Regions from separate parts of the Clostridium sp. MSTE9 genome, predicted to be linked through region 4. Evidence: predicted binding sites of a transcription regulator. Region 4 holds the regulator's gene; each other region holds the start of a gene.
What was found. The regulator Rex, encoded in region 4, represses fermentation and respiration genes when NADH is low (regulators of the CRP and FNR family bind a similar motif). The targets are predictions, from matches to a motif close to ATTGTTAANNNNTTAACAAT.
Positions count from the first base shown of each region.

Region 1: adhE (bifunctional acetaldehyde-CoA/alcohol dehydrogenase) is a predicted target of Rex. The motif match lies at 4,502-4,521, and genes of this name have one in related genera.
Region 2: HMPREF1141_RS01165 (phosphoenolpyruvate carboxykinase (GTP)) is a predicted target of Rex. The motif match lies at 4,568-4,587, and genes of this name have one in related genera.
Region 3: pgk (phosphoglycerate kinase) is a predicted target of Rex. The motif match lies at 4,011-4,030, and genes of this name have one in related genera.

Region 1 is NZ_AKFU01000013.1:69,832-77,292, forward strand. It holds gene HMPREF1141_RS03075 (ABC transporter substrate-binding protein) at 1-254, opposite strand, end outside; gene HMPREF1141_RS03080 (phosphogluconate dehydrogenase C-terminal domain-containing protein) at 482-1,345, opposite strand; gene HMPREF1141_RS03085 (transketolase C-terminal domain-containing protein) at 1,411-2,349, opposite strand; gene HMPREF1141_RS03090 (transketolase) at 2,342-3,196, opposite strand; gene HMPREF1141_RS03095 (GntR family transcriptional regulator) at 3,461-4,198, opposite strand; gene adhE (bifunctional acetaldehyde-CoA/alcohol dehydrogenase) at 4,583-7,222, shown strand; gene HMPREF1141_RS03105 (DUF1697 domain-containing protein) at 7,397-7,461, opposite strand, start outside.
Region 2 is NZ_AKFU01000005.1:9,542-17,002, forward strand. It holds gene polA (DNA polymerase I) at 1-1,728, shown strand, start outside; gene HMPREF1141_RS01145 (protein-tyrosine-phosphatase) at 1,779-2,204, shown strand; gene rimI (ribosomal protein S18-alanine N-acetyltransferase) at 2,188-2,646, shown strand; gene HMPREF1141_RS01155 (flavodoxin family protein) at 2,660-3,388, shown strand; gene tsaD (tRNA (adenosine(37)-N6)-threonylcarbamoyltransferase complex transferase subunit TsaD) at 3,385-4,404, shown strand; gene HMPREF1141_RS01165 (phosphoenolpyruvate carboxykinase (GTP)) at 4,678-6,447, shown strand; gene gdhA (NADP-specific glutamate dehydrogenase) at 6,772-7,461, shown strand, end outside.
Region 3 is NZ_AKFU01000026.1:31,223-38,683, reverse strand. It holds gene HMPREF1141_RS05880 (glycosyltransferase) at 1-35, opposite strand, end outside; gene gpmI (2,3-bisphosphoglycerate-independent phosphoglycerate mutase) at 225-1,739, opposite strand; gene tpiA (triose-phosphate isomerase) at 1,769-2,539, opposite strand; gene pgk (phosphoglycerate kinase) at 2,645-3,841, opposite strand; gene trmL (tRNA (uridine(34)/cytosine(34)/5-carboxymethylaminomethyluridine(34)-2'-O)-methyltransferase TrmL) at 4,105-4,599, opposite strand; gene HMPREF1141_RS05855 (hypothetical protein) at 4,924-5,103, shown strand; gene HMPREF1141_RS05850 (MORN repeat protein) at 5,326-7,032, shown strand; gene HMPREF1141_RS05845 (cell motility protein) at 7,355-7,461, shown strand, end outside.
Region 4 is NZ_AKFU01000033.1:149,318-156,778, forward strand. It holds gene HMPREF1141_RS08380 (CTP synthase) at 1-841, shown strand, start outside; gene HMPREF1141_RS08385 (GntR family transcriptional regulator) at 961-1,650, shown strand; gene HMPREF1141_RS08390 (RNA polymerase sigma factor) at 1,899-2,657, shown strand; gene HMPREF1141_RS08395 (carboxymuconolactone decarboxylase family protein) at 2,770-3,078, shown strand; gene HMPREF1141_RS08400 (GNAT family N-acetyltransferase) at 3,353-3,814, opposite strand; gene HMPREF1141_RS08405 (redox-sensing transcriptional repressor Rex) at 4,061-4,729, opposite strand; gene HMPREF1141_RS08410 (TraX family protein) at 4,870-5,601, opposite strand; gene HMPREF1141_RS08415 (AEC family transporter) at 5,801-6,739, opposite strand; gene HMPREF1141_RS08420 (glycoside hydrolase family 25 protein) at 7,117-7,461, shown strand, end outside.

The DNA of each region.
Region 1 (7,461 bases), on a different contig from region 4:
ACCATCTGTTTGCGCCAAGTATTGCCGTAGAACGAGTTGGAAAGGCCGATCACATACTTGCCGGATTTCAGCGCATAATCGCCGGAGGCCGCGAGGGTGTCTTCCGCAGTGCTGCTTTCCGGGCTCTGAGCGGACTGCTCAGAAGGGGTGGCGGAGGGTGCGTTGCTGCTGGATTGGCTCGAGCCGCAGGCAGTCAGACTGAGGCCCATGGCAGCCGCCAATAGCAGTGCCGTGAAACGGTGTGTCAATTTCATGTTGTTTCTCCTTTTTCAATACAATATTGTCAGGCGATACCCGCCTAAGCGATAAATGTGTTACCTGTTAACACAAAGAACATGAATGAAACGCCACGGAACCAATTGCATAAGAACAGAATGATTGCATTTGGAAACCGGCTGTTGATTTCTTCCCCTGTTTGGGGCAAGGGAAGAAATTGCCGTTTTCCTGTAAGTAAATTGGATGGGGATGAACTGTGGTCAGTTTAAATCTGAGGATTCTCCGGATGAAGCATGGTGGCAATCACCCGATCGAGCACCTCGTCATCCCAGATCTTTTTCCAGTCGTCGCGCAGAACAAGGCGGTTGCCAAGGCCGATGGCCACCTTGCACGCATCCGACACGGGCGGCTTGCCGGGCAGCAGACCCAGGAAGTTCGCCGTCAGGTTATAGATGTGGCCCGTCAAAAAGGAAATCGCTGCATCGCGCTCAATTCCCTTTTCCTCGGCTTTATCCACGGTTTCCGCCATGGCATACAGGCAGGTCGCGCCAAGCAGCTCCACCAAAGTCGGCTCCAAAAAGGCAATCTGCTCCGAGGTCATCACGTAAGCGTGCAGAACGGGAGCATACATATTTTTTGCCACCTCTACCAGCTGGGCAAAGCGGGCGTCATCTCCCTGAATCTTGCTCATCACGATATCCTGCTTGCCGCCGCAGCCGCCAAAGCGGTCCTGGCGCGCCTCGTAGGTGTCCTGATCCAGAAAATACGAGGGGTGGCAAGGGTGGGCCACGCCAAAAGTGCAGTCATCCCGCAGGATCAGTTCTTTCGCCACCGCGGCTGCGGGGTCTAAAATCAGCAGGCCCGCTCCCGGCCGCATCATCGGGACATAAATTTCCGAAAGCTTTTTGATCAGGGTATCCGGCACGGCAAATACGATCACCTCCGCTTCAGCAAAGGCTTCCTCCACCGAGGTCACGTCCAGGCCGCGGGCACGGATACTCTCGACCCCGGCCGGGGAATTCTCCACCAGCTTCAGGTCAAACAAATCCGGTCTTTTGGCCAGATTATTGCTTGTGCGCGTTCCCATTTTTCCGCCTGCGCCAATGACTGCCACTTTTAGTTTTTCCATTTGAAGTCGCTCTCCTTTTTCTATGTCGCTCTATCTCTTTCCTCCAGATTCCGAACCGCAAAATACTACCGATTCAGCGTGGAGCGAACGGTCTGTGCAATGGACTGCGGTGAAAATCCGTAATTATCTGCCAGGGGTTCCGCAGGCCCGGATTCCCCATAGCCGGTCAGCGCAATCCGGTGAACCATCGCCGGATTGTTTTCGCACACCAAACGGCTGATATAAGAACCCAACCCGCCATTGATGTTATGATCTTCCACAGTAAACAGCTGATTGCTTCTGGAAATGACCTCTAAAATCTGATCCTGCTGCTTGCCATACAGAATGTTGACATCCGCCACTGTGACCAGAATCCCCTCTTCTTTCAGCAGCTCGGCCACCGCAAGCACACGGTCGAGCACAAAGCCGTTTGACAGCAGGACCGCATCGGTCCCATATTCTTTCCACACCGTAATTCCATCTGTGGAAAACGGTGCGTTTTTGTCATATACATTCTTTTCGCGGCCGCTTCCGGCCCGCACATAAACCGGCCCGTCAATTTCCGCCGCCAGCCGAACTGCATGGTAGCACTGGGCCGGATCCGCGGGCGTTAAGATCGTAAAATTCGGGATACTCGCCAGAATACCGATATCCTCATAAAACTGATGCGTCACACCCTCCCGCTCGCCGCCGAGCAGGCCGGCATTTACCCCGACAAACTTTGCGTTTAACTCCGTATAGCCCACAAAGGTGCGCATCTGCTCGCAGGCGCGCATGGTGAGAAACCCGCAGTAGGTTCCAACGAAGGGGATCAGCCCGCAGCTGGCCAGTCCGGCCGCCACATCTACGGCGCACTGCTCCGCGATCCCGCATTCCACATAACGGCCGGGGTATTTTTCTCCGAACGGCACGGCCCGCATCGCTTTCAAAGAATCCGGAGAGACCACCACAATTCTCTCATCTGTCTCGGACATATCCATCACGGCGGCGGCAAATGCCTCCCGCGTTCCTTTAAATTCAGTCATCTGTCGGCACCCCCAGTTCTTTTACGGCAAGCTCATATTCTTCATCCGTGGGCACACCCTTGTGCCACGCATTGTTGTTTTCCATGTAACTGACGCCCTTGCCCTTCACGCAGTCACAAACAATGCAGCTAGGGCATCCTTTTGTGCTTTTCGCTACGGCGATCGCCGCCTGAATGGCCTCTATGTCGTGCCCGCAGATTTCCTGCACATGCCACCCGAATGCGCGAAAGCGGTCTGCCGGGTTGTTGATTCCAATGGTCTGTTCTATCTTTTTGTAGCTCTGCCAACCGTTTCTGTCCACAAATACAATCAGGTTATCAAGGCCCTGGCCGGTAGCGACATTGGCGCCCTCCCAGCAAACACCCTCCTGCAGCTCGCCGTCGCCGCAGATCACATAGGTGTAATATGGCCTGTTCGTGATTTTTGCCGCAAGGGCCATTCCCGCGCCGATGGCGATCCCGTTGCCCAAAGAGCCGGAAGTCATGTCAATGCCGGGCGTATTCTTCATCGAGGGGTGCCCCTGGAACATGCTGTGAAGCCCGCGCAGATGAAAATGTTCCACCTTTGGCTGAAAGTAACCGCGCTCATTGAGTGCGGCATACCAGATCGGACAGGCATGGCCCTTGGACAAAATAAAGCGGTCTCTGTCCGGCCAATGGGGGTCTCTTGGGTCTACCCGCATGGCGTCAAAATATAAGGTGGTCACAATATCTGCCGCAGACAATGCCGGCCCAGGGTGACCGTCTTTCCCCTCGTAAACCATTCGTACTGCTTCCAGCCGCAGTTTGCTGGCGATTTTCCGCAGTTCCTTTGTTTCCAATTTCTTTTCCTCCTTATTCACAGGCATTGTATTGTTGATTCACTCATCAGGATGTTCCCGACCAGCCGCTTACACTTTTTTAGGGGGCCCGACCCATTCGCCATTTTTCGAGCATTTCCCCAGTTTATTTTCACAATCTGTATAGTTAATTTCTAAACAAACATCTTATCATGTAGAAAACAACAACCAACGTCGGATGTTTAAATAGTAATTCTTCAAAAGTCTTTCTTTCAAAAACCGGCCATCCTGCGCTTTCTGGATGGCCGGTCAAACAGTTGACCGGCCGTTTTTCTATTTTTGATTCTGCAGTGCAATTCCCCAGTACTTGTAGCAATAGCTGAGCACTTCATTCAAATCGGCGGTACGCCGCTGCACAATAATTTCGGTCAGCTTGCGGTGAGAGTCTACCATGTGAAAGCGATCATTGCAGGCGATGGCCTCTTCAATGGATTTTTCGCGGGAATGAAGGCTGGCAAAAGCGATCATATCGTTCAGACGCGCCGTCAGGTGATTATGCGACGCCTCACAGATTCTTTCCCGATAGCGGATGTCTGCATCCAGAATTTCGGAAGAGGTCGCCTGTACATCCTGCGCTAAAACGATAAAGTGTTCAGAGGCGTCATAAATGGCGCGCATATCCTCCTCAGTACCTTTCTGAATGGCAAGAGAAAAAATCCCCCGCTCAATTACCATGCGCAGCTCCAGCAGAGCAAGAGAATCATCATCCTCCAGCAGCAGACTGCAGGCCCACGGGGTCATCATTTTTTCTGAAAAGCGATTCACCACATAAGTACCATCCGCACGGCGAATTTCCAGCAGACCCAGAGCTATCAGCACCTTAATGGCTTCCCGCACAGAGTTGCGGCTGACTTTCAGCGTTTCTACCAATTCAAATTCTGTGGGGATCTTGGTGCCCGGCTTCCATTCCTTTCTGCTGATTTTACCCATCACGTATTCTACTGTAATATCAACTACAGACTTTTTATCTTCTGCCGACAGCTCGGCATCTGTGGAACCCATATACACCATAATTTAAACGTCCTACATTCATTTGATGCGCTCATTATAGTATATAAAATAGGTAAAGTCAACATTTTGGCTTATAATTTTTATTATTTTTTATTTTTAATGCTGACTATTTTTTATCAAACTGAACAGTTTTTATCACGCCTTTCAAGAATCCACATACTTAGTGGTCTTTTGACAGAGAAAAGCACCAGTCTTTTTTCCGTAAAATGAACTTACAAAATACTCCGATCAAAATTCTTTCAATTTTCACGCAAAATAGATTGACAAACAATTAACAAGTTAGATATAATAGGGATGTGAGATATAGTTAAAAAAATAACAATATCATTTGTATCGTTCATCCACCCAGTCATTCACTTACATTTTTGAATCGGAGGAATTGAAATGGCTACAAAAAAAGCTCCCGAGATCGCCGTACAGGAACCCGTCGTAGTTGTATATGACAACGGAGTAGAAACTCTTACCTCTAAAATCGCCGCGCTGCGCAATGCCCAGAAGCTTTTTTCTACCTATTCGCAGGAACAGGTGGACCAGATTTTTCTGGCTGCAGCCATGGCTGCAAACCATCAGCGGATTCCTCTGGCAAAGCTGGCAGTTGCAGAAACCGGCATGGGGATCGTGGAAGACAAGGTCATTAAGAACCACTATGCTTCCGAATATATTTACAACGCGTATAAAAACACCAAAACCTGCGGCGTGCTGGAGCAGGATACCTCGTTCGGCGTTCAGACCATCGCGGAGCCGATCGGCGTGATCGCTGCCGTGGTTCCCACGACAAATCCGACCTCCACCGCTATTTTTAAAATGCTTCTCTGCCTGAAAACCCGGAACGCCATCCTCATTTGCCCACATCCGCGCGCAAAAGAAAGCACGATTGCCGCCGCGCGGGTGGTTCTGAATGCAGCCGTGGCCGCAGGCGCGCCCAAGGGCATCATCGCCTGGATCGACGCCCCCTCCGTGGAGCTGACCAATCAGGCCATGAAAGAAGCGGATCTGATTCTCGCCACCGGCGGCCCCGGCATGGTGCAGGCCGCCTACTCCTCCGGCAAGCCGGCCATCGGCGTGGGCGCGGGCAACACCCCCGCCATCATCGACGATTCGGCAGACCTGATTTTGGCCGTCAACTCGATCATCCACTCCAAAACCTTCGACAACGGCATGATCTGCGCTTCGGAGCAGTCCGTGATTGTGCTGGACGGCGTCTACGAGCAGGTTAAAGCAGAGTTTGCGGCGCGCGGCTGCTATCTGCTCAACCCGGACGAAACAGAGAAGGTCCGCCGGACGATTCTGATCAACGGCGCGCTCAATTCCAAGATCGTCGGCCAGTCCGCACACGCCATCGCAAAGCTATCGGGCTTTGACGTACCAGAAAACGCAAAGATTCTGATCGGAGAGGTGGAAAGCGTAGAGCCGCAGGAGGCATTTGCCCATGAAAAGCTCAGCCCTGTTCTGGCCATGTACCGCGCCAAGGATTTTGCCGACGCGATTCAGAAGGCGGAGCGTCTGGTAGCAGACGGCGGATACGGCCACACCTCTTCCCTGTATATCAACACCGTAACCGAGCCGGAAAAACTCCGGCTGTTCACCGCCGCGATGAAAACCTGCCGCGTGCTCATCAACACGCCCGCCGCGCAGGGCGGCATCGGCGACCTGTATAACTTTAAGCTTCCCCCCTCGCTGACACTCGGCTGCGGCTCCTGGGGCGGAAACTCCGTATCGGAAAACGTGGGCGTCAAGCACCTGCTGAACATCAAAACCGTTGCGGAGAGGAGAGAAAATATGCTTTGGTTCCGCGCCCCGGAAAAGGTTTATTTTAAGCGGGGCTGCCTGCCAGTCGCTTTGGGCGAGCTGAAAGATGTGCTGAACAAAAAAAGAGCATTCCTCGTCACCGACGAATTCCTGTTCCGCAACGGATATACAAAGAGTATTACCGACCGCCTTGACGAGCTGGGAATCGCGCACACGACCTTTTTCGATGTTCAGCCCGACCCCACCCTGCACTGCGCCAAGGAAGGCGCGGCCGCTATGAAAGCGTTTGCGCCGGACTGCATTATCGCGCTGGGCGGTGGCTCTGCGATGGATGCCGCCAAGATCATGTGGACGATGTATGAGCATCCCGAAGTCGATTTTATGGACCTCGCCATGCGCTTTATGGATATCCGCAAGCGGGTGTACACGTTCCCGAAAATGGGCGAAAAAGCTTATTTCATCGCCATCCCCACCTCGGCCGGCACCGGCTCGGAGGTAACGCCGTTCGCCGTGATCACCGACGAGGCCACCGGCATCAAATACCCGCTGGCCGATTACGAGCTGATGCCCAAAATGGCGATTGTAGACGTGGATTTGATGATGCACATGCCCAAGGGGCTGACCGCCGCTTCCGGCATCGACGCCATGACCCACGCGCTGGAAGCCTACGCCGCCATGCTCGCAACGGATTACACCGACGGCCTTGCGCTGAAGGCCCTGAAAAACATCTTCACCTATCTGCCCCGGGCGTACGAGCACGGCGCAGCGGACCCCATCGCGCGCGAAAAAATGGCGGACGCTTCTACCATGGCGGGCATGGCGTTTGCCAACGCGTTCCTCGGCGTCTGCCACTCTATGGCGCACAAGCTGGGGGCCTTCCATCACCTGCCGCACGGCGTGGCCAACGCGCTGATGATCACCTATGTCATGCGCTTTAACGCCGATCCCCGCCCGGCCAAAATGGGAACCTTCCCGCAGTATCAGTATCCGCATACGCTGGAGCGTTACCGCGAATGCGCCGATTTCCTCGGCATTCCCGGCAAGGATGAGGAAGAAAAATTCAACGGCCTGATTGCCGCAGTCGAAGAGCTCAAAGCCAAAATCGGCATCCCGAAGTCGATTCAGGCCTGGGGCGTTGACGAAGCCGCGTTTCTGGCAACGCTCGATGAAATGACCGAGCACGCCTTCGATGACCAGTGCACCGGCGCGAATCCCCGGTACCCGCTGATGAGCGAAATCCGGCAGATGTATCTTGACGCCTACTACGGGAGATAAGTCTAGGGAAATATCCCGAGGGGTAAATCCTGCAATTCTATAAAAAATAAGAACAGGGAGAAATCCCTGTTCTTATTTTTTACGCAAATTCAAATGTTGATCTAAGGCTCTGCTCATGCCCAAAGCAGGTATCCCGAATGTCCCCTCGGGTATAAAAACCACTTGAAACCAGCCTCACAGCTTGGCCAGCATATCCGTCAGTTTGAGAACGGTCTTCCAGTTGCGCGCGGTAGCGGAAT
Region 2 (7,461 bases), on a different contig from region 4:
AAGCTGGGGCTCGACGCTGCGGCGCAGGAGACCCCCGAGCATAGCAAAACGGCGGATTCCCTGCCGGTAAAGGTGCTGGCCGACGGCGCGGGGCTGCTGATCCCCCTGCAGGAGCAGGGCCGTGCGGATTTGACAGCCGTGTACGACGGAAACGAAATTTCCTCTCTGCTTTTGCCGATGGATGGGACCGTATTTGTCTTGAAGCCTGAAAAAGCGTTTTTGCGCGCGCTGTGCGGCAATGCGAAGATTGTCAAGAATATCCACAACAGCAAGCCGTTTTATGCCGCGCTGGAGCGGCTGGGCGTGGAGGTCAAAAATTTCGGCATGGATACCCTGCTCGCGGCCTATCTGCTGAACCCCACGTCGTCCGATTACGGGGTGGAGCGGCTCGCAGCGGAATATGAGGTACCGTTTCCGAGTGCAAACGGGGAGTATGCGGATGCGGCCCGCGCGGCGCTTCTGCCCGCTCTGGTCGATCGCCTGACGACCGAAATCGAACAGAACGGCCAGCTCGACCTGCTGAAAAAGATTGAGCTGCCGCTGGCAAAAGTGCTGGCCGGCATGGAAACGGTCGGCTTTGCCGTAGACGCGGCGGGCATTGAGGAATACGGTAAGGGCCTGCAGACCCGCATCAATGAAATCCAGAGCCGTATTTACGAGCAGGTCGGCTACGAATTTAATGTGAATTCGCCGAAGCAGCTCGGTCAGGCGCTGTTTGAAAAGCTGGGCCTGCATACGGGCAAAAAGACAAAAAGCGGCTACTCCACCAACGCGGAGGTTTTGGAAAGCCTGCGCTATGACCATCCCGCCGTAGAGATGATTCTGGAATACCGCGGGCTGACGAAGCTGAAATCCACCTATTGCGACGGCCTGCTCAAGGTAATCGGGCAGGACGGGCGGATTCACTCAAGCTTTAATCAGACCGAAACGCGCACAGGGCGCATCAGCTCCACAGAGCCGAACCTGCAGAACATTCCCGTGCGCACCGAGCAGGGCCGCGAGCTGCGCCGCTTTTTCATCGCCCGGCCCGGGTGGGTGCTGGTAGACGCCGACTACTCGCAGATCGAGCTGCGGGTTCTGGCTCATGTGGCCGACGATAAAAATATGATCGAGGCATTCCGCGAAAATGCGGATATTCACCGCAGCACCGCCGCCCAGGTGTTCCGCATGCCGGAGGAGATGGTCACGCCCATCATGCGCAGCCGCGCCAAGGCGGTCAACTTCGGCATTGTATACGGCATCGGCGCGTTTTCGCTGTCGAAGAACATCGGCGTTACCCGCAAGGAAGCGGATGACTATATCAAGGCGTATCTGGCCCACTACGATGGCGTGCGAAGCTACATGAACCATGTGGTGGAGCTGGCAAAGGAGCGCGGCTATGCCGAAACGCTGTTCGGCCGCAGGCGCTACCTGCCGGAGCTGACCAGCAGCAACTTCAATCTGCGCTCGTTCGGCGAGCGCGTTGCGATGAACATGCCGATTCAAGGCACCGCGGCGGATATCATCAAGATCGCGATGATCCGTGTGGCGGAGCGCCTGACCCGTGAGAAAATGCAGGCGCAGCTGATTCTGCAGGTGCACGATGAGCTGATCGTCGAAGCACCGCAGGAAGAAGCCGAGGCTGCGGCGAAGCTGCTCACGGAAGAAATGCAGAACGCGGTTTCGCTTTCCGTGCCGATGCTGGCGGAGGCCAAGATCGGCAAAACGTGGTACGACGCGAAAGAATAAACCCATCATTCAGCTCCCCGGTGATCTGCCGGGAAGAAAGAGGAATGCATATGAAAATCATCTTTATCTGTACGGGCAACACCTGCCGCAGCCCGATGGCCGAAGGCCTGTTCCGCAGGCTGCTGGCTGAGCGCGGCATCATGGACATTACCTGTGACAGCGCCGGGTTATTCGCGAATCCCGGCGAGCCTGCGGCAGACAACGCGGTGACCGCCTGCCGCGAGCTGGGCGTCGATCTTTCCGCTCACCGCGCCAAACCCCTTTCGCAGGAAATGCTGCAATCCGCCGATCTGTTTGTGGTCATGATGCAGAGCCATGCCGGGGTGCTCAAATCGTCGGGAGTACCGCAGGAGAAAATCAAGGTACTCGGCGGCGGAGTCGGCGACCCGTTCGGCGGCAGCATGGCCATTTACCGCGCCAGCCGCGACCAGATTCAAAAGGCACTTGAGGAGCTTTTGCATGAGCTGGGGCACTGAAGAAATCCGCATTGTCCCGATGCGGGAACATCATCTGGACGCGCTCGCCGTGCTGGAGCGGCTCTGCTTTTCGCTGCCCTGGTCGCGGGAGGGACTTGCGACGGAGCTTCTGGAGCCGACGGCCTGCTTTCTGGCGGCGGAGTGTGGCGGGGAAACTATCGGCTACGCGGGGATGCACTGTATTCTGGATGAAGCGTACGTCACCAATGTTGCGGTAGACCCAAGGTTCCGGCGGCATGGGGCCGGGCGGCTGCTGATGCAGGCATTGGAGCGGGCGGCGATCGGGCGCGGCGCGGCGGCCTTGTCGCTGGAGGTGCGCGTCTCGAATCAAAGCGCGATCCATTTGTACCGGAGCTGTGGGTTTGCAGAAATCGGCCTGCGCCGCGGGATGTACGAGCAGCCGAAAGAAGATGGCCTGATCATGACAAAAGCCTTTTGCTGAAAGAAGGATTTCGATGAAATACTGTATTGTGTACGGCGGCCCCCGCAAAAAGAATACATACCACGCGGTGCAGATCGTCAAAAAGCGGCTGGCCGCTCTGGGGCCTGTGGAGTTCACCGAATTTTATCTGCCGCAGGATTTCCCGAAGTTCTGCACGGGATGCTATACCTGTTTTATGAAGGGTGAGGAGAAGTGTCCCCACCGGGAATATGCAGGGCCGATCGAAAGCGCAATGCTGGAGGCCGACGGCCTGATCTTTGCTTCGCCGGTGTACGTGATGGAAATGGCGGCGCCGATGAAAAACATGCTCGATCATTTCGGGTATCTGTTTATGGCGCACCGCCCGCGCAGGGAGATGTTCCATAAAAGCGCGCTGATCGTTTCCACCACGGCGGGCGCGGGGACCAAGTACGCAATCAATAATATTGCCCGTTCGCTGTCGTATTGGGGAATCAGCCGAATTTTTCGCTGCGGGGTTACCTTATGGTCCGAGGGCTTTGACGATATGAAAGAAAGCCGCCGCATCAAAGCGGAGCATTCTCTGGTGCGGTCGGCGGAACGGCTGTACGAGAGCCTGAAAAAGGGCCCTTCGACGTCCATCCGGACAAAGGGGATGTTTTTTATCATGAAGCAGGCGGTATTCAAGTTTGCGGATAACCCTGCAGACCGGACTTACTGGACGGAGCAGGGCTGGGCGCAGGGCGAAAAACCGTGGAATCAGACAAAGGGGAAACAGGAATGAGATTGTTAGGAATTGAAAGCTCGTGCGATGAAACGGCTGCGTCTGTAGTAGAGGATGGCCGCCGTGTGCTGTCGTCTGTGATTGCGTCGCAGGTGCTGGAGCACCGCAAATTCGGCGGTGTGGTACCGGAAATAGCCTCGCGCCGCCATGCGGAGGCCATTGTCGGCGTGGTGCAGCAGGCGCTGGACGACGCCGGAACAAACATAAAGGAACTGGATGCGATCGCGGTCACTGCCGCACCGGGATTGATCGGCGCGCTTTTGGTCGGTGTAAATTTTGCGAAAGGGCTGAGCTTTGCGTCCGGTGTGCCGCTGGTGCCGGTGCACCACCTGCGCTCGCACGTAGCGGCGAATTATCTGACGAGCGCCTCGCTCGAGCCGCCCTTTTTGTGCCTGGTGGTTTCCGGCGGGCACACGCATATTGTACATGTGACGGATTATACCGAGTTCCGCGTATTGGGCTGCACGCGCGACGACGCCGCGGGCGAAGCATTCGACAAGGCGGCCCGTGCCATGGGCCTGCCTTACCCGGGCGGCGTATTTCTGGACAAAGAGGCAGAGCTGGGGAATCCGGACGCGTTTTCCCTGCCGCATCCGTCGGTGGATGGCGCTCCGTTTGATTTCAGCTTTTCCGGGCTGAAAACGGCGGTCATCAATCTGATCCACAATGCCGCGCAAAAAGGGGACGAGCTTCCCCGTGCCGATCTGGCGGCTTCGTTCCGCCGCGCGGTGGTGGATTGCCTGGTGCGCAACGTAGTTGCCGCCATGCGTGAAACCAAGGAACGCCGGCTGGTGATTGCGGGCGGTGTTTCCGCCAATTCGCTGCTGCGGCGCGAGCTGGAGCGAATCTGCGGTGAGAACGGATGGGAGTTTTACCGGCCCGAGCTTTCCCTGTGCGGGGACAACGCCGCGATGGTGGCGTCGCAGGGGTACTACGAGTTTTTGGCGGGCAGGCGCGCCGGGCTTACTCTGAACGCGCTCGCTACTATGGACATTCAGCTTAATTTTGAAGCATGAGAGCCGATTGCAGCACCTTGTGTAAAAGCCGGAATTTTCTCCTCTGTTTTCGGCGGAGGAAAAAATGAACGGGCTTTATCGGGTAAAATAAGTACTGGCTTGGAAAGGGTTGGCAGGCAGTGTTTTTTTCGTGATTCTTTAAACGAACTTAACAGATATTCCGTTTGTTTTTTGGTTGACAATCCACAAATATCAATTGATTCCTGAGCCAAAATCGATTATAATAAAACCAGAGTTATCGTATTTGGCTATCAGGCCGGAAGGAGAACTGGAATGACAAATAACAAATCGGTATTGAACTGGATCGAAGAAATGAAAGCTCTTGTCAGCCCCGATCAGGTCGTTTGGATCGACGGCTCAGAGCAGCAGATCGAACAGCTGAGAGCAGAGGCTTGCTCTACCGGTGAGCTCATTAAGCTCAACCAGGAAAAGCTGCCGGATTGCTATCTGCACCGCACAGCGGTCAATGACGTTGCCCGCGTGGAGGATCGTACCTTTATCTGCTCCCGCAAGGAAGAGGATGCAGGCCCCACTAACAACTGGATGGAGCCGAAGAAAGCCTACGAGATGCTTTATGATATTGCTCGGGACAGCTATAAGGGTCGCACAATGTATGTGATTCCCTACTCCATGGGCCCGGTTGGTTCTCCTCTGGCAAAAATCGGCGTTGAACTGACGGATTCCATCTACGTTGTGCTGAACATGGCGATCATGACCCGTGTTGGCCAGGCGGTTTGGGATGTTTTAGGCGATAATCCCGAGTGGGTGCGCGGGCTGCACTGCAAATGCCAGATCGATCAGGAAAAGCGCTACATATGCCATTTTCCTGAGGATAACACCATCATTTCCGTGAACTCCGGTTACGGCGGAAACGTTCTGCTGGGCAAAAAATGCTTTGCGCTGCGCATTGCATCCAATCTGGGCCGTCAGCAGGGCTGGATGGCGGAGCATATGCTGATTCTGGGCATCGAGAATCCCGAGGGCGAGGTCACCTATATTTCGGCGGCGTTCCCGTCTGCCTGCGGCAAGACGAACCTGGCGATGCTGATTCCGCCGGAGGGTTACCGCAGTAAGGGCTATAAGGTCTGGACAGTCGGCGACGACATCGCGTGGATGCGTCCCGGTGCGGACGGCAGACTGTATGCCATTAACCCCGAAAATGGATTCTTCGGCGTCGCGCCCGGCACGAACGCCAAATCCAACTTCAACGCTCTGGAGTCCACCAAGAGGGGCACCATCTTTACCAATGTTGCGCATAATCTTGACGACAACACCGTCTGGTGGGAGGGCCTTGACAAGAACCCGCCCAAGAACGCGTTGAACTGGAAGGGCGAGCCCTGGGACGGCACTACTTCCTCTGATAAGGGTGCGCACCCCAACAGCCGCTTTACCGCGCCTGCCAAGAATTGCCCCTGCATCAGCCCCGAGCTGGATAAGGGCGAGGGCGTGCCGATTTCCGCCATCATCTTCGGCGGCCGCCGCGCGCAGACCACTCCGCTGGTCTATCAGTCCCGCGATTGGGATAACGGTGTGTTCGTCGGTTCCATCATGGCTTCCGAAACCACAGCCGCCGCTGCCGGCGCTGTCGGCGTCGTTCGCCGCGATCCCATGGCGATGCTGCCATTCTGCGGCTACCACATGGGTGACTATTTCGGCCACTGGATCGAGATGGGCAAAACTCTGGGCGATAAGGCTCCAAAAATCTTCAACGTCAACTGGTTCCGTCTGGACGACGAAGGTCATTTCCTGTGGCCCGGCTTCGGCGACAACATGCGCGTGCTGGATTGGATCATCGCCCGCGTAGAGGGAAAAGCAGATGCGGAGGAAACCCCGATCGGCTTTGTACCCAAGGCGGAGGATATCAACATCAACGGCATTGAGGATGAGATTTCTCTCGAGACGCTGCGCAGCATCCTGAAGATTGACAAGGCACAGTGGGCCAAGGAAGCTGAGGGCATTGAGGAATTCTACCAGAAATTCGGCGACAAGCTGCCCAAAGAGCTGCATGACGAGCTCGAGAAGCTGAAAGAGCGCGTAAAATAAGTTTTTGATCAATCGTGTGGGTTTTTATTCCATACAAATAATCTGCATAAAAGGAACGATTCCAGCAAGGAACCGTTCCTTTCTTACGTTCATGAAAAAATGTGCCTATATTTGAGGCCGAAAACACGGAAGGAACAGTCACTTTTGATGATGGTGTGGAATTTATAAATGAACTTATTTATATTATATAATTCATAAATAGAGCTTATAATCATTTAAAAATACTTAAAAAATCAAAAAAATACAATAAAATGAAGCTTAAGTATTGAAAAAATTCAAAAATGGGGGTATAATCAGAACAATTTGTTAGAGGAGGTAATCCACATGTCCTTTCAAAATCAATATCTGTTGTCTGTGTATCAAGACGTATGCCAGCGTAACGCAGGTGAACCGGAATTTCTTCAGGCTGTTCAGGAAGTTCTGGAATCCCTTGATCCCGTGGTGAAAAAACGACCGGATCTGGTAGCGTCAGGTATCATAGAAAGGCTTGTGGAACCGGAACGGATGATTCAGTTTCGGGTATCCTGGATTGATGATAAAGGCGAAGTACGGGTAAACCGTGGCTGGCGCGTTCAATATAACTCTGCAATTGGCCCTTATAAAGGCGGGCTGCGTTTACACCCCAGTGTGAATGCTTCTATACTCAAGTTTCTCGGGTTTGAGCAAACCTTTAAAAATTCCCTGACAGGCCTGCCGATCGGCGGTGCAAAGGGTGGGGCGGATTTCAACTCAAGAGACAAAAGCGAGGGCGAAGTTATGCGATTCTGCCAAAGCTTTGCCACAGAGCTGACCAAACACATTGGGGCAGATACCGATGTGCCTGCGGGCGATATTGGAGTAGGCTCACGGGAGATTGGGTATATGTTTGGCCAATATAAACGGCTCAGCAACGAATTTACCGGCGCCTTCACCGGGAAATCCCTGTACTCCGGCGGCTCTCTGGTCCGTAAAGAGGCAACCGGTTATGGGTTGTGCTACTTTGTACAGGAATTGCTGTCTTACATAAAACAGGAT
Region 3 (7,461 bases), on a different contig from region 4:
GATAAAGTAGATGCACAGTATAGAATTTTCCTCAATGGATCTTCCTCCTGTTTTTCATTCCTTTTTATTGTATCGTTTTCTCGGCGAAAACGCAATTGCATCATGCAGAGTCAGCGGCTGGATGGATTAGAAAATTACAACTTGATCTGGCAAAACAATATGGAATAACAGGAAGGGGAGGATGCCGATCGGCATCCTCCCTGATTTTTATTCGGAATATTAGGTTAGTCCACAATAATGCTTTCACCCGTCATTTCGGCCGGCTGCGGCAGGCCGAGAATTTTGAGCATAGTGGGAGCAATATCGGCGAGCTTGCCGTTTTCGCGCAGCTTGCACGGATAGCCGACAATGCAGAACGGAACAGGATTTGTGGTGTGAGCGGTAAAGGGTGAACTGTCCTCTTCGTACATCTTTTCAGCGTTGCCGTGGTCCGCGGTGATGATCGCGGTACCGTGCATGCGCTCGATCGCGTCGATCACGCGGCCGACGCAGGTATCAACGGCCTCTACCGCGGCTTTGGCTGCATCGAATATTCCGGTATGTCCTACCATGTCGCAGTTGGCGTAGTTGAGAATAATCACATCGTACATGCCGCTGTCGATTTTCTCTACCAGAGCGTCGGTCACGGCGTATGCGCTCATTTCAGGCTGCAGATCATAGGTGGCAACCTTCGGGGAATGAATCAGTACACGGTCCTCGCCAGGATATACTGTTTCTACGCCGCCGTTAAAGAAGAAGGTTACATGCGCGTATTTTTCTGTTTCGGCAATGCGCAGCTGGGTCATGCCCAGATTCGAAAGGTATTCCCCCAGCGTGTTCTTCAGGCTCTGAGGATGGAACGCGACGTCCACGTTCGGCATGGTCGCATCATATTGCGTCATGCAGACGTAGGTCAGCGGGAAGAAGCTCTTGGCGCGCTCAAAGCCGGTAAAATCGGGGTCGACAAACGCGCGGGTCAGTTCTCTGGCACGGTCGGGGCGGAAATTGAAGAAAATCACGGAATCGTCGGCGGAAATCCGGCCTTCAGGCCCGCAGACGACCGGCACGACAAATTCGTCGGTCACGCCATCCTCATACGACTTCGCAACAGCGGCCACAGGATCGGGATTCTGCACGCCTTCGCCCAGCACCATCGCGTTGTACGCTTTGGAGACACGCTCCCAGCGGTTGTCGCGGTCCATCGCATAGTAGCGCCCGGCCACTGTTGCGATTTCGCCCACGCCGATTTCCCGCATTTTCGCAAGGCAATCCTCCACAAATCCTTTGCCGGAGGAAGGGGGAACATCGCGGCCGTCCAGCAGCGCGTGAACGTATACTTTGGAAAGACCATTCTGCTTTGCCATTTCGAGAAGCGCGTACAGATGGCCATTGTGGCTGTGCACGCCGCCGTCAGAGAGCAGGCCGATCAGGTGCAGCGCCGTACCCTTGGCTTTCGCGGCCGCCACTGCCTTGATGAGAGCAGGATTCTTATAAAAATCGCCGTCCTCGATTTCCTTTGTGATGCGGGTCAGTTCCTGATAAACGATGCGTCCCGCGCCGATGTTGGTATGGCCAACCTCGGAATTACCCATCTGCCCGTTTGGCAGGCCGACATTCAGGCCCGAGGCGCCGATCTGGGTGAGGGGATTTTCGCGGAAGAGACGGTCCAGATTCGGTTTTTTGGCGGCCATGATGGCGTTGCCATATTCGGGAGCGATGCCAAAGCCGTCCAAAATCATTAAGATCAGAGGTTTTTTCATAACAGTTCTCCTTTGCGATACAGTTGGGGTCAGCCCTCAGAAGCCGCGCGGACAATTTCCGCAAAGTCCGCGGCTTTCAGCGAAGCGCCGCCGATCAGGCCGCCGTCCACGTCGCCCTGCGCCAGCAGCTCCGCGGCGTTTTTGGCGTTCATGGAACCGCCGTACTGAATGGTGAAGGCGTCGGCTGTCTGTTTGTCGTAGAGCGCGGCGATCACGCTGCGGATGGCCCTACAGACCTCTCCCGCCTGCGCGGAGGTAGCGGTACGGCCTGTGCCGATGGCCCAGATGGGTTCGTAAGCAATGATGACGCGGGTGAGCTCTTCCTTCGTTACGCCCAGCAAAGCGATTTTTGTCTGGAGTGCGACCAATTCCTCCGTGATGCCCTGCTCGCGCTGCTCAAGTGTTTCGCCGACGCACAGGATCACAGAAAGTCCGGCATCAAGCGCGGCGCGGATTCTTTGATTGACGGTCTGGTCGGTTTCGCCGAAATAGGTGCGGCGCTCGCTGTGCCCGATGATGACATAAGAAACGCCGATGAAGGTAAGCATGTTCGCTGCGATCTCTCCGGTAAAGGCGCCGCTTTCTTCCCAGTGGCAGTTCTGCGCACCGATTTTGATGTTTGTGCCTTTCGCGGCTTCGACTGCCGCGGGAAGATCGATAAACGGAACGCAGGCGACGACCTCGCACGCTGCGTCCTTGACCAGCGGGGCAACCTCAGCCAGCAGCGCTTTGGTTTCCTCGGGATTTTTATTCATCTTCCAGTTGCCGGCAATAACAGCTTTTCTCAATTCTTTATTCATAGGATTTTCTTCCTTTCTATCGGTACTGGGACGATCCCCAGAAATGGAAAGATGGGGAAGCCCCGGTCAAAAAAAGGGCAGACTTCCGCCTGCCCTTTCACATCCTCAGTTTTTATCGTTCAGGCAGGCAATGCCGGGCAGTTCCAGGCCCTCCAGAAATTCCAGAGACGCGCCGCCGCCGGTGGAGATATGAGTCATTTTATCCGCAAAGCCAAGCTGCTCCACGGCCGCTGCGGAATCGCCGCCGCCGATGATGGAAACCGCGCCGCTTTCGGCAACGGCTTTCGCCACCGCCACTGTACCGGCCGCAAAGTTTTTCCATTCGCTGACGCCCATCGGCCCGTTCCATACAACCGTTCCCGCACCCTTCAGGGCAGAGGTGAACAGCTCCTGCGTTTTCGGCCCAATGTCAAGGCCCATCCAGCCGTCCGGAATCTGGTCGGAATCGGCGACATGATGGTTCGCGTTTTCGTCGTATTTGTCGGCAACCACGTTATCCAGCGGAATCAGGAATTTTACATTCTTTTCCTTGGCCTTTGCCATCATTTCCTGTGCAAGGTCCAGCTTGTCGTCCTCGCAGATGGAGGTGCCGATGGAATAACCCAGTGCTTTCATGAAGGTGTAGGCCATGCCGCCGCCGATGATCAGTGTATCCACCTTGTCCAGCAGGTTGCTGATCACGCCGATTTTATCCGAAACCTTCGCGCCGCCCAGAATCGCAATAAAGGGGCGCTTCGGGTTCGCCAGAGCGTTGCCCATGACGGTGATTTCCTTCTGAATCAAATAGCCGCATACGGCAGGCAGGTAAGCTGCCACGCCTGCGGTGGAAGCGTGTGCGCGGTGCGCGGTACCGAACGCGTCGTTGACGTAGATCTCTGCCAGAGAGGCCAGCGCCTTCGAGAATTCCGGATCATTTTTTTCTTCTTCTTTATGGAAGCGCACGTTTTCCAGAAGAGCGACTTCGCCTTCCTTTAAAGAGGCACAAATCGCTTTGGCGCTGTCGCCGATCACGTCCTTCGCCATCTGCACGGGCTGGCCGAGCACCTTCGAAAGGTATTCCGCCACGGGAGCCAAAGAGTATTTGGGGTTGAATTCACCCTTCGGGCGGCCCAGGTGAGAGCAGAGGATGACCTTTGCGTGATGATCGATCAGGTAGCGGATGGTTTTGAGCGCTTCATCGATGCGCTTGGGGTCTGAAATGTTTCCCTCACCGTCAAAAGGAACGTTAAAGTCGCAGCGGACCAAAACGCGTTTGCCCGCAACATCAATATCTTCCACACTCTTTTTGTTCAGATAGTTCATAAGCTGCACTCCTTATTGTTATGATATATGGATTTGCTTTTCAGCAGATTGCTGATTTCTTTCCCCGCCGCGGGCGGGAGAAGAAATCGTTGTTTTTAATAGAGTCCTTTCAAAGCAACTTGGCTATTATAATGATTCTGATTCGGCTGTATGGAATTTGCCAATCAATATTGTTAAATTATTAATTATCCGATCCCATTTTATCCTATTTTTGCCGTCTTTTCAAGTGCGCGAATCGATATAAATTCGATTTGCGAAAAAAATTACCATGTAAAGCTGCGCGGGTGACCAATGCGGGTCAAACGGGGGTAATCCCATTGACGCAGCGCCTCGTATACGCCGATCGCCACCGCGTTGGAAAGGTTCAGGCTGCGCGCCTCTTCCAGCATGGGGATACGCACGACGGAATCAGGGTTTTTCTGCAGCAGTTCCTCCGGCAGTCCGGCGGTCTCTTTGCCAAACACCAGGTAGCTGTTGTCCGGGTAAGAAACCTGTGTGTGGGTGCGCGGCGCCTTTGTTGAAAAATAGAAAAAATCCCCGGTATTTTGTTTGAAAAAATCGGACAAAGTAGCATAGTAACGAATATCGAGCAAATGCCAGTAATCCAGCCCGGCGCGTTTGAGTTTTTTATCGTCGATGGTAAAACCCATCGGCCCCACTAAATGCAGGGTAGCTCCGGTTGCGGCGCAGGTGCGCGCCACGTTGCCTGTATTCTGGGGAATTTCCGGTTCTACCATAACAATGTTCAGGGTCGCCATGATTCGGGGTATCCTTTCGAGTTTAGTTTGGGAATAATTGTCGTTTATCATACCAATCATAATCCAAGCGGGGCAAAAAGTCCATCTATAAATTGCAAATCTGCAGTTAAAAAATGAAAAGCCGTGTCGCTTCTGCCGCGGGCCGGAGAGATAACGAATGATTTACAGCAGGGCAGAAAACCGATCAATAAATTGTAAATCATTCGGAAAAGATAAAGTATGAAAATTGGTTTTGCCATAATCTTTCTGATTATCTATGGAATCTGGAGGGAATAAATAATGTCGGGTCTGAAAATGATCTACACCATATGGAGGGTATGCGATATGTATAACGAAACAAAGGGATTTGTAAAGGGCATAAGTGCGGGGCTGGTAGCCGGCCTGGCGGTAGCCAGCGTCAGCAGCAAAGCGATGAAAAGCAACCGTCAGCTCAAGCGTACCGCTGGCAAGGCGATGCGCAAAGTGAATGGTGTGCTGGACAACATGGAGTATATGTTCAAATAAACATGGCCCAGGCACGGCTGCCGTAAAACGGATGTGAAATTTCGCACCGTTTTACGGCAGCTTTCGTTTTAGGGAAAATCTGCAAAAAACCGGCACGATTCCCTTGCCAAAGACTTTTGAATCAGATAAACTACTGAATAGAAGATGCTCCCGCCGTGGGTGGGAGAAAGAACGCAGATTTATATCAGATCAGGCGGCCCAGCCTTGGGAGGATTTCGAGCCATGCGAGTTTCGGAGCAGGAGATACTGACGATTTATAAGAAAGGATACAGCGCCCTTACTTCGCTGCATGGGGCGTTGTTTCAGGCGCGCCGCGATTTTTTCCAGGGCAAAGTACATAAGGTGAAAGGGCGTATTTCAGACCATGAGGACGGAATGCAGGTGCAGGTGCGCTATGCGGTCTCTCCGGGCGGCTTTGTCTGGGAGAAGCACAGCGATCACCGCCTGACAGAACAGGCAAGTTCCATACCGGGCGGCTGGGCCCTTTCTTTTTATAATGAAAACGGTGGCGTGCGCAGCCGCATGGAATACGACAAGGAGCATCACCTGCAGCGTGTGGAGTATTATGCACCCGACAGTGAAGTGCAGGAGTCTCTTTCCATGATAGCGGAGCATTCCGACGAGCTGATGTGGACGCACAGGCAAGAAAACGGAGAGCAAATCAAAACCGTTCTGCGTGCCTGCCCGATTCAAATGGGCACAGCAGAGCAAGCGATGATCGATTCCGAAGCAGGCGAGCCGCAGATTCTCGCAGCGCGGCTGGACGGCGATTTCTGCTATTGCACGGAGGAGGAATACCGTCAGCGTACGGAGCTGCAGGATCGTCTGAGCAGCGGCGTGATTCCATCCATTCCCGTGTTTGTACCGGACAAGCCTTCACCCGAACCGATGGCCGCACAGAAAGAAGAGCGCGTGGAGGAAGAAGAGTCTCCTCTGATTTTACCGCAGCCGCAGGAGATCACGGTTCCTGATTTAATGGAGCAGATTCAGAAAATGGAAGAGAATCTGTGTGTGATCCGGGGGCATCTATGCGCCGAATCGGAAAAAATGCAGAATTTTCCAAAAAAAGAATCCACCCAGCCGGATGTTCCTGAACCGGTTTGCGAACCGTTTTCGGAACAGCCCGAGGAGTGCGCTCCTGTCCGCTATACGGTGGCAAAGCGTGGGGCAGACGGCGCCATCCGCGCGCCGGGCTTTTATTCCGGTACGCATCCTGTACTGCCGGAAGCCGCTGAGGAAATCCCGCGCGCGGTACAGTCGATCGTCATCAGCCAGACGGAGCGCTACCGCTATTTCGGCGAGCTGCTGGATGGTCTGCGCCACGGCCGGGGCCGCACGGAAATGCCAGACGGCAAAACCGCGTACGAGGGCACCTATTCCCGCGGCCGGCGTGACGGCCTGGGCGCTTACTATTATAAAACAGGCCGGCTGTGCTATGCGGGCGCATGGCGAAACGATCGCCGGGAGGGAGTCGGAGTCGGCTTTCGACCGGATGGCAGCAGCCTTTACGCGGGCACATGGCGGAACGATCGCCCCAGCGGTTCCGGTGCGGTGATTGGCCCGGACGGCTCTGTTTGCTACGCGGGTTCGATTGAAAACGGCCGGCGCCACGGCGTGGGGGCCAGCTTCCGCACCAAAGACGGCACCCTGCTGGTCGCCCGGTGGCAAAACGGCACTCCCAGCGGCGACGTCACGCTGTTTGACGCCGAGGGCCGCATTTGCTATACCGGCCAATGGCAAAACGGAGCGCGCCACGGAATTGGCACCTCTTATCTGCCCAACGGGCAAATGCAAATAGAGTTTACCGGCAGGTGGCAAAACGGCGAACCTATTTCGGGGGTCTATTATGAAGACGGCCTGCCCGCGCGTGTGCTTTCACCAGAAAAATCCCAAGAAAGCGATGGAAAGAAAAAAGACAGAAAAATGTAATAATTCATAAATTGTTAACATTTCGTCTATGAATTGGACATAACTGATTTTACCAAGGAAAATCCTGAGAAATCCAGGCGTACCAAGGCTTCGCGGGTTGTTAAAATTTCAAAAAAAGGCAAAAATGTCCTTGACAATCTGTCCCGCATCCCTTATAATTCAACTAAACATATAAGCGGTATGGCTGTGTGTTTCTTACGAAACCTTGTTATTTCCGCTTGTCCCGGGGGGCGAAACCTGGGGCTGCCATGTATGTTTACGTTTCATAAGCACAACGCAAATACGCACAAACAAAACAAATTTTTAAGGAGGACTAAAAAGGATGAACAAAACCAAAAGCAAAGTTTTGTCACTGATCCTGGCTTCCGCCATGATCGTGTCGAGCTTTTCTTCCCTGAACTTTGCATCCGCTGCTACCAGAACCGAAAC
Region 4 (7,461 bases):
TGTCTGCAAGCACTTTGGTCTGGATACCCACGGCGCGGATTTGACGGAATGGATCAAAATGGTCAACACCGCCATGGCGCTGACGGAAACCGTCACGATTGCCATGGTGGGCAAATATGTGGATCTGCACGACGCCTACCTGAGCGTGGCCGAAGCGCTGACCCACGGTGGCATCGGCAATCACGTCAAGGTGGATATCCGCTGGGTCGATTCCGAGCTGATCACGTCCGAAAATGTGGCGGAGGTTCTCGAGGGAGTGCAGGGCATTCTGGTACCCGGCGGCTTTGGCCAGCGCGGGATCGAGGGCAAGATCACCGCGATTCGGTATGCGCGTGAGCGCAAAGTACCGTTTTTGGGTATTTGTCTTGGCATGCAGATGGCGATTGTGGAATACAGCCGCCATGTCCTTGGCCTGGAGGACGCGAATTCTGCTGAGTTCGATCCCCAGACCAGCAACCCGGTCATCGATCTGATGCCCGAGCAGAAGGATGTGGTTCAGTTGGGCGGAACCATGCGCCTTGGCAAATATCCCTGCAAGCTGCTGGTTGGCAGCAAGGCATCTGAACTGTACGATGAGCAGCCGCTGATTTCGGAGCGCCACCGCCATCGTTATGAGGTGAACAATGATTACCGCGATCGCCTGGAGGCGGCCGGAGTCGTATTCTGCGGCAGATCCCCCGACAACCGGATTGTTGAAATGATGGAGCTTCCGAATCACCCGTGGTTTATGGGCGCACAGTTCCATCCGGAGTTTAAGTCCCGTCCGAACCGCCCGCATCCGTTGTTCCGCGGTTTTGTCGGCGCTGCCAAGGAATATAAAAGAGAAGCTTCGGTTGAATAGTATCACTTGAGACAATGAACGACTTCTTCCCCCGCCGCAGGCGGGGGAAGAAGTCGTTGAACTCACATGAGGTCATATTGTAAAGTGAATTGATGATAATACGAAAGGGTTAGAATTTCATGGAGCATAAAATCAAGGTATCTGCTCCCGTATATCAACAGATTGCGGCGGATATTGCCGCAAAGATCGTTGAGCGCAGGTACCAGGTGGGCGACAGGCTGTATGCCCGGTCTGCACTGGCCAGCCAGTACAGTGTTTCGCCCGAAACGGCTCGCCGTGCAATTGCCGTTTTGTCTGATCTCGAGATCGTTTCGGTGGTAAAAGGGAGCGGAGTCGTGATTCTCTCTTACGATAACGCGGTCCGTTTCGTTCAGCAGTTTATGGATATTAAGTCCATGTACGACCTGAAAAAGAATATTATGGACAGCCTGGATCGGCAGCGCAAAGAGGCCGAGCACATGGCGGAGTCCATTTCTGAAATATTGGACAGAACAGAACGCTTTCAGGCATTCAACCCCTTTATCCCGTTTGAAATTGAAATCACATCCAAAACACCGTATTTGAATCTTTCGATTTCCGATATTAATTTCTGGCATTATACGACCGCAACGATTCTGGGGATCCGCAGGGGAGAGATGATGATGGTTTCTCCCGGGCCCTACGCGGTTCTCTGCGAGGGCGACGTCCTCTATTACTGCGGCGATACGGACTGCCAGCAGCGCGTCCGCAACTTCCTGTACCCGGAGCATCCGCCGGAAAAGGCGATTCTTGATAAATTACGTGCTTCCCACCGAGATGGGAAGGAATAAAAACGGCATCCTTTCCTTTGCCTTTACCGGGCAAAGAAAGGATGCTGTTTTTTCATGTGGAGTTTATCCGTGTATATCGATCTTACAAAATCCAGCGATTCCGTCTGATTACAGAGAGTTTCCCTGCCTGTTATAGAAAATCAGCATCTGCTTTACGATGGTGGTTTGCTGTGCTAAAATATCTACAGCAAATATCGCAGCATTGATAAAAATGAGCATATAAATCGTGCTTCTTACGAGGATACAAAATGAATCTATGTGATGTGTATCAAAACTATTATCAGTATATTTTCAACTATGCTCTCAAATTGACCTGTCATCCTGAGGATGCACTTGATGTAACGCAGGACACTTTTTTAAAAGCAATGCAAAAGCTGGATACCCTGGAAAATGAACAGGCATTGGCAAGCTGGTTAAGAACAATCTGTTTCCATGAATTCGTTAACAGGGCCAAAAGGGACCCGAAGAAATATTTAATGGAACCAGTCGAATGGGAAAAGCTGGAGAGGGAAGGCGTTCTGCTGATCAATGCAACACCGCAGCCAGAGGATGAAGTGATCGTTGAGGAAGAAATCAGGAGCTTGCAAAACGGGTGTTTTTTGGCGATGGTAAGAAAGCTGACGCTACATCAGCGTATCGCATTTTCTCTAGTGGACATGTACGGGCTTCCGATCGAGCATGTCGCCGGAATACTGGACATCTCCAAGGGTGCGGCAAAAGGACTGTTATACCGGGCCAGAATGAATATCGATTCTTTTTTCGCCGATCACTGCAGTATCATTTATGAAAAGAACCCTTGTTCCTGTAAAGCGTGGATCGCATTTTCTCTGAACCGTTCCAACCTGCAGAGCAAGGCGAAAAAACTGATTGACAGATTAGATTTTGAACAGAAAAACTATACTTATGATGAAAGTGTCAGAAAAAGAGTCATGTACTTGTATCGTCATATGCCGGAACAAAAGCCGCCTGATGAATGGTATCAAAGTGTTTTGACCATGCTGATGTGAAGTAATCCTAATAATTTATTATTTTTTATTCAAACCGTATTTTTTGCATTTTGATTTTGTCTTTATAGGTAGTTGTTTTAAAACAATGCACAAAAGAAAGGATGAAATCATCATGGAAAAAGTAACAAACGGTTTTGAATTGTTTATGACAGAAACAAACGGTGTGGGTCAGGCATTTATGGATGCTATCTTTCAAATGTCGGAGAAAAGCGCTCTTGATAAAAAGACGCATGAATTAGCATATATTGCTGTTCTTGTGTCGACAAAGATGTATGGAGGACTGCCATTTCATATTCACCGCGCAACAGAACTCGGCGCAAGTAAAGATGAGATCAAAAGCGCCATGCTGGTATCTATGCCAATTGTCGGCATACAGGTTGCAGATGCTTTGCCCTATTTGACTGAGATGATGGAAAAATAGATATCACGTAAAATTCAGCGAAACGGGTCATCCGGAAAATTCACCCATTGTCAAAAAACGATACAGAAAAACAGCATCCTTTCTTCGACCATTATCAGGCAAAGAAAGGATGCTGTTTTTGTATAAAAGATTATCTGCGTTCCGATTTGCTCTGCAAAAAGAAAAACGCCGTGTCAGGAGCAGGTTTCAAAAGGAAATTGCAGCAAGAGCGGTGAAGCGATCTGTATCCCGTCATTCTTTGTTCGTATTCATCCCATAACCGCGCAAAATATCATTATGATTGATCGTTGGAAAGAATGCGCCATAAAATATGCGCGTTCATAACAAAACCATACTTTTCATATAATCTCTGCGCTGCGGCATTCCCATCAATTATTTTTACTTCCACATGCTTCGCGCCGTATTCACGAAAGGCTTTCATTGCCCAATCCATCAGCAGCGCCCCATAGCCCCTGCCGCGGTATTCCTCTTTGACAATCAGGTAATCAAGCTTTCCTTTTTCTCCGTGTATATCGATCTTACAAAATCCAACGATTCCGTCTGATTCTTCTATCGCAGAGATCATCGACGTTTTGCTGTTCAGAACTTCCCGAAACAGCTCCAGCGTATCCTCGATAGGGCGCCCCGGGTAGAATCCCGAATGATGGGCGGAAACCTGATTGTGGTATTCTGCAAGAGCTTTTAAACATTCCGCTAACTGATATACTTCGCCGGGCAGTATGTTTTTTGTTATCATAACGGCCACCTCTCTATGAACAATATCAATATGGAATACACACATAGCAAGCATGCGGATATGCTTGCATCAATATTTTATATGGCGGAGCGCCATCGTAAAGCAGAGGTTGATTTTCTTTGACCGGTCGCCATGTGATTTGCATGGATATCACATGGAGCCGGGATACATCCTTAAGTTCCAAGCTAAAAAAGAAAGGTGAACGGCCGAAGCTGTTCACCCTGATTTCTTTATTCCGCCTTATTCTTAAACAGCAGTATCATCCGAAGCGTCTTTTTCCTCCTGATGATCGGAAATGCGGTAGCACAGCGTCATCAGGCTGTCGTTCAAATGGACGTTTTCCACTACGGCGTCCGGGTACTTCATCGAAATGTCAAAATGACTGAAATTCCAAAAGCTGCGGATGCCGAGGCTGTACAGCTGTTCAGAGAGCTTTTCGGCGCTTTCCCGCGGGATGCAGAGGATCGCCATGGCCGGCTGCTCCGCCTCGCAGAATTCTTTCAGGCGCTGTGTGTCGGTTACCGTAATGCCGTTGATCTCGGTGCCGATTTTTGATGGCGAGTTGTCGAAGATTCCCACCAGCTGGAATCCCTGCGTGGTAAAGGCCATATGTAGCGCCAGAGCCTGTCCCAGGTTGCCGGCACCGATCAAAATGGCCTTGTAAGAGTTCGAAAGCCCGAGAATTCCCCCGATTTCCCGCTGCAGCTGATCGACAATGTAGCCGTAGCCCTGCTGTCCGAATCCGCCAAAGCAGTTTAAATCCTGGCGGATTTGAGAAGCAGTCAGACCCATTTTCTCAGACAGCTCTTTGGAAGAGATACGGGTCATCCCCATTTTTTTCAGATGCGTTAGAAAGCGGTAATAACGCGGGAGCCGCCGGATCACGGACATGGAAACGTTTTCCCGTTTAGACATTCAGTCCACCTCCAATAATTTTAAGTATTCCTTTGATACAGATTGCCCACAAAACAGTAGAAAGAAACTTTCAGTTTCTCCCCCGCCTACGGCGGGGGAGAAAGCTCTTTTTTCGCCCGTTTTATGAAAGATTAGTACACTTAGATAACAAATTGATGAATCACTGTCAAAACAATCAGGTGCAAGGGGTAAAACACGTAAAAAAACCATTTGCCCGCAGGGGAAGTGCCGCGCTGCCCATTGTAGCGGAGCAGCAGGGGAACAGCCAGAAGAAGCCCGAACTGGAAGAATCCGCCCCACGGCGGCGCGTCGCTGAGCAGAGAATTGCTCCAGGCCAAAAAACCGGCGGTGGCCGCGGCAGCTCCCGTGAACACAAACATCTGACGCTTTGGATTAAGCCGGTTTGCTGCGAAGATCATCGTAAAGATTACCGCAAAGACTGACCAGTCGCCAAAGGAAGCCAGCAGCATCAGAAGCATCAAGCCCAGCCACCAGAAAGGCTGATACCGCATCCTGTCCAGAATCGAAAGAGAGAGAAGAGCGAACAGGAGTGTGAACAGCACGTTCAGGCGAACAGGGGCAGACAGGACATTCAGGTTTCCCGTCATAAAATAGTGATAGGGTATCTGAGAAATCACCGCGAAGACAGCCAGCCTCGCCGCATATCTGGTACGGCTGCGGGTCTGGTAATATCCCTGCGCGATGAAAAAGCACATGATTGGAATTGTGGTTCGCCCGATCACGTGGAGAAGCTGGCCGGGCGCACTATAGGTTCCCAAAAACAGCCATGCAAAATGGTCCGCCAGCATGGCGGCGGCTGCGATCAGCTTCAGGGAATGCGCGGTAAAACCACGATAAGCGTTCTTTTTCAATCGGCTTGTCTTTCCCTTCTGTTGGGATGAGGGTCTCTGTTCGTGCAGAGAAACTAAAAACAAGTGAAACTTATTATGAAGTAAAACGAAAAGCTTGTCAATGCCTTTCAAAGAATCAAACGCGAGATCGATAAATTTTTATCGTTCAATTAGACGATATTTATACGTCTATGCCCAAAATTGGAAAAAACTGTGAATATTACATCACTCCAAGCTGTTTCAGACCGAAAATCAAAAGAAACATGGTCACAATGGAACAGATGGAGGTGTAAACCACCAGCTGACCCGCGAGCTTGCCGTCAGAGCCCATCTGCTGCGCCATCGTGTAAGATGACACCGCCGCGGGAGCACCCAGCATACCCATCAGTGCCGCCAGCTCTTCATTGCGGAAGCCCAACGCGACGGCGACGGAAAGAAAAAGCAGGGGGGCGAGAATCAGTCTGTTGAATACACCGATTATCAGCGGCTTGCGGTAAACCCGAGTGTCGGCGAATGAGAAGGAAGCGCCCAGACCGATCAAAGCCAGAGGAGTGGCCGAACCAGCAATATCGCCGACGATTTTCTCCGCCACATTCGGCAGGCGGATACCGAAAAACAGGCAGCTCAGACCCAATACCGCGCCGATGATGAGCGGATTTGTAACGATCTTTTTTGCGATCGAACCAATCTGGATTTTCTGGCCGCGGAACACTTCCAGCAGAATCACAGAGAGAAAATTGTACATCGGCACGATCAAAGAGATCAAAAGAGCTGTGATTCCGGCTTTCTCCGGGCCGAACAGCGAAGCGGTGACCGGCAGGCCGAAAATGACGAAATTGCTGCGGAACGAAGCCTGCGCCACAGCGCCCCGCTGGCGGTTGTCCTTCAGCGTCAGCAGAACGATCAGGATCGATAAAAAATACATGCACAACATCGCGATAAAGCCGTAAATCATCAGACGCGGACGCACCATACCGCTCAGGTGTGTTTGATAGATATTGTAAAACAGCATGGTCGGCAGAAAAATACGGAAAACCAGATTATTCAGCTGGTCTACCGTTTGGTCGCCGATCATTTTTTTCATTTTTACAAAGTAGCCAAGAGCCATTAAAGTGCAAAGAGGAGCGATTACCTCTGCAGATAAGATTAAATTATCCATTCAGGTCGTTGTATCCTTTCCAGAACAAGGGCGCGGGGAAAACAAATACTTTCTCCAGTGGTTTTTACCGGAACTGTCATCAGCGCGGCGATTTGCCCTCTGTATTCGGCGGGAGAAATCAATGCAATTTTTTCAATTATAGTATATTTTATAACAAATGGCTATACCTAACGGGGCCTATGGCAAAAAAATATCATGCAATCTCTGCCGTGGGAACTTCTGCTTTCGGACAAATCCATAAAAACCATCTGATTTTCCCAAAGGGAGAGCGAACGAAGAATTCTGCAATCAAAATATAAATAAGTGGGGGATTACTTGCATAAACAAGAGCAAGTTTCCCCTTTTTTGCATCTTATGGTAGGGAAAGGAGCGTTATCATGTCTACCAGAAAAGGAATCGATGTCTACAATGGGACAGGTAAGGTTGACTGGCTGCTTGTAAAAGAAGCCGGGTACGACTTTGCCATGATAAAATCCAGCGAAGGACACACACTGGCAGATCAAAGCATGAGTGAAAACCTGACAAAGGCCGCGGTGGCCGGGCTGCATACCGGCGTCTATCACTGGCTGCATGCCGTTACAACAGAAGAAGCGGCAAAAGAAGCCGCGTTTTTTCTCAATGTGGTCCGGGGCTGCAAAATGGAATACCCTGTGGCTTTGGATGTGGAACAGGATACTATTCTGAGACTTCCGCGAGATCAACTGACGGATATTGTAACGACC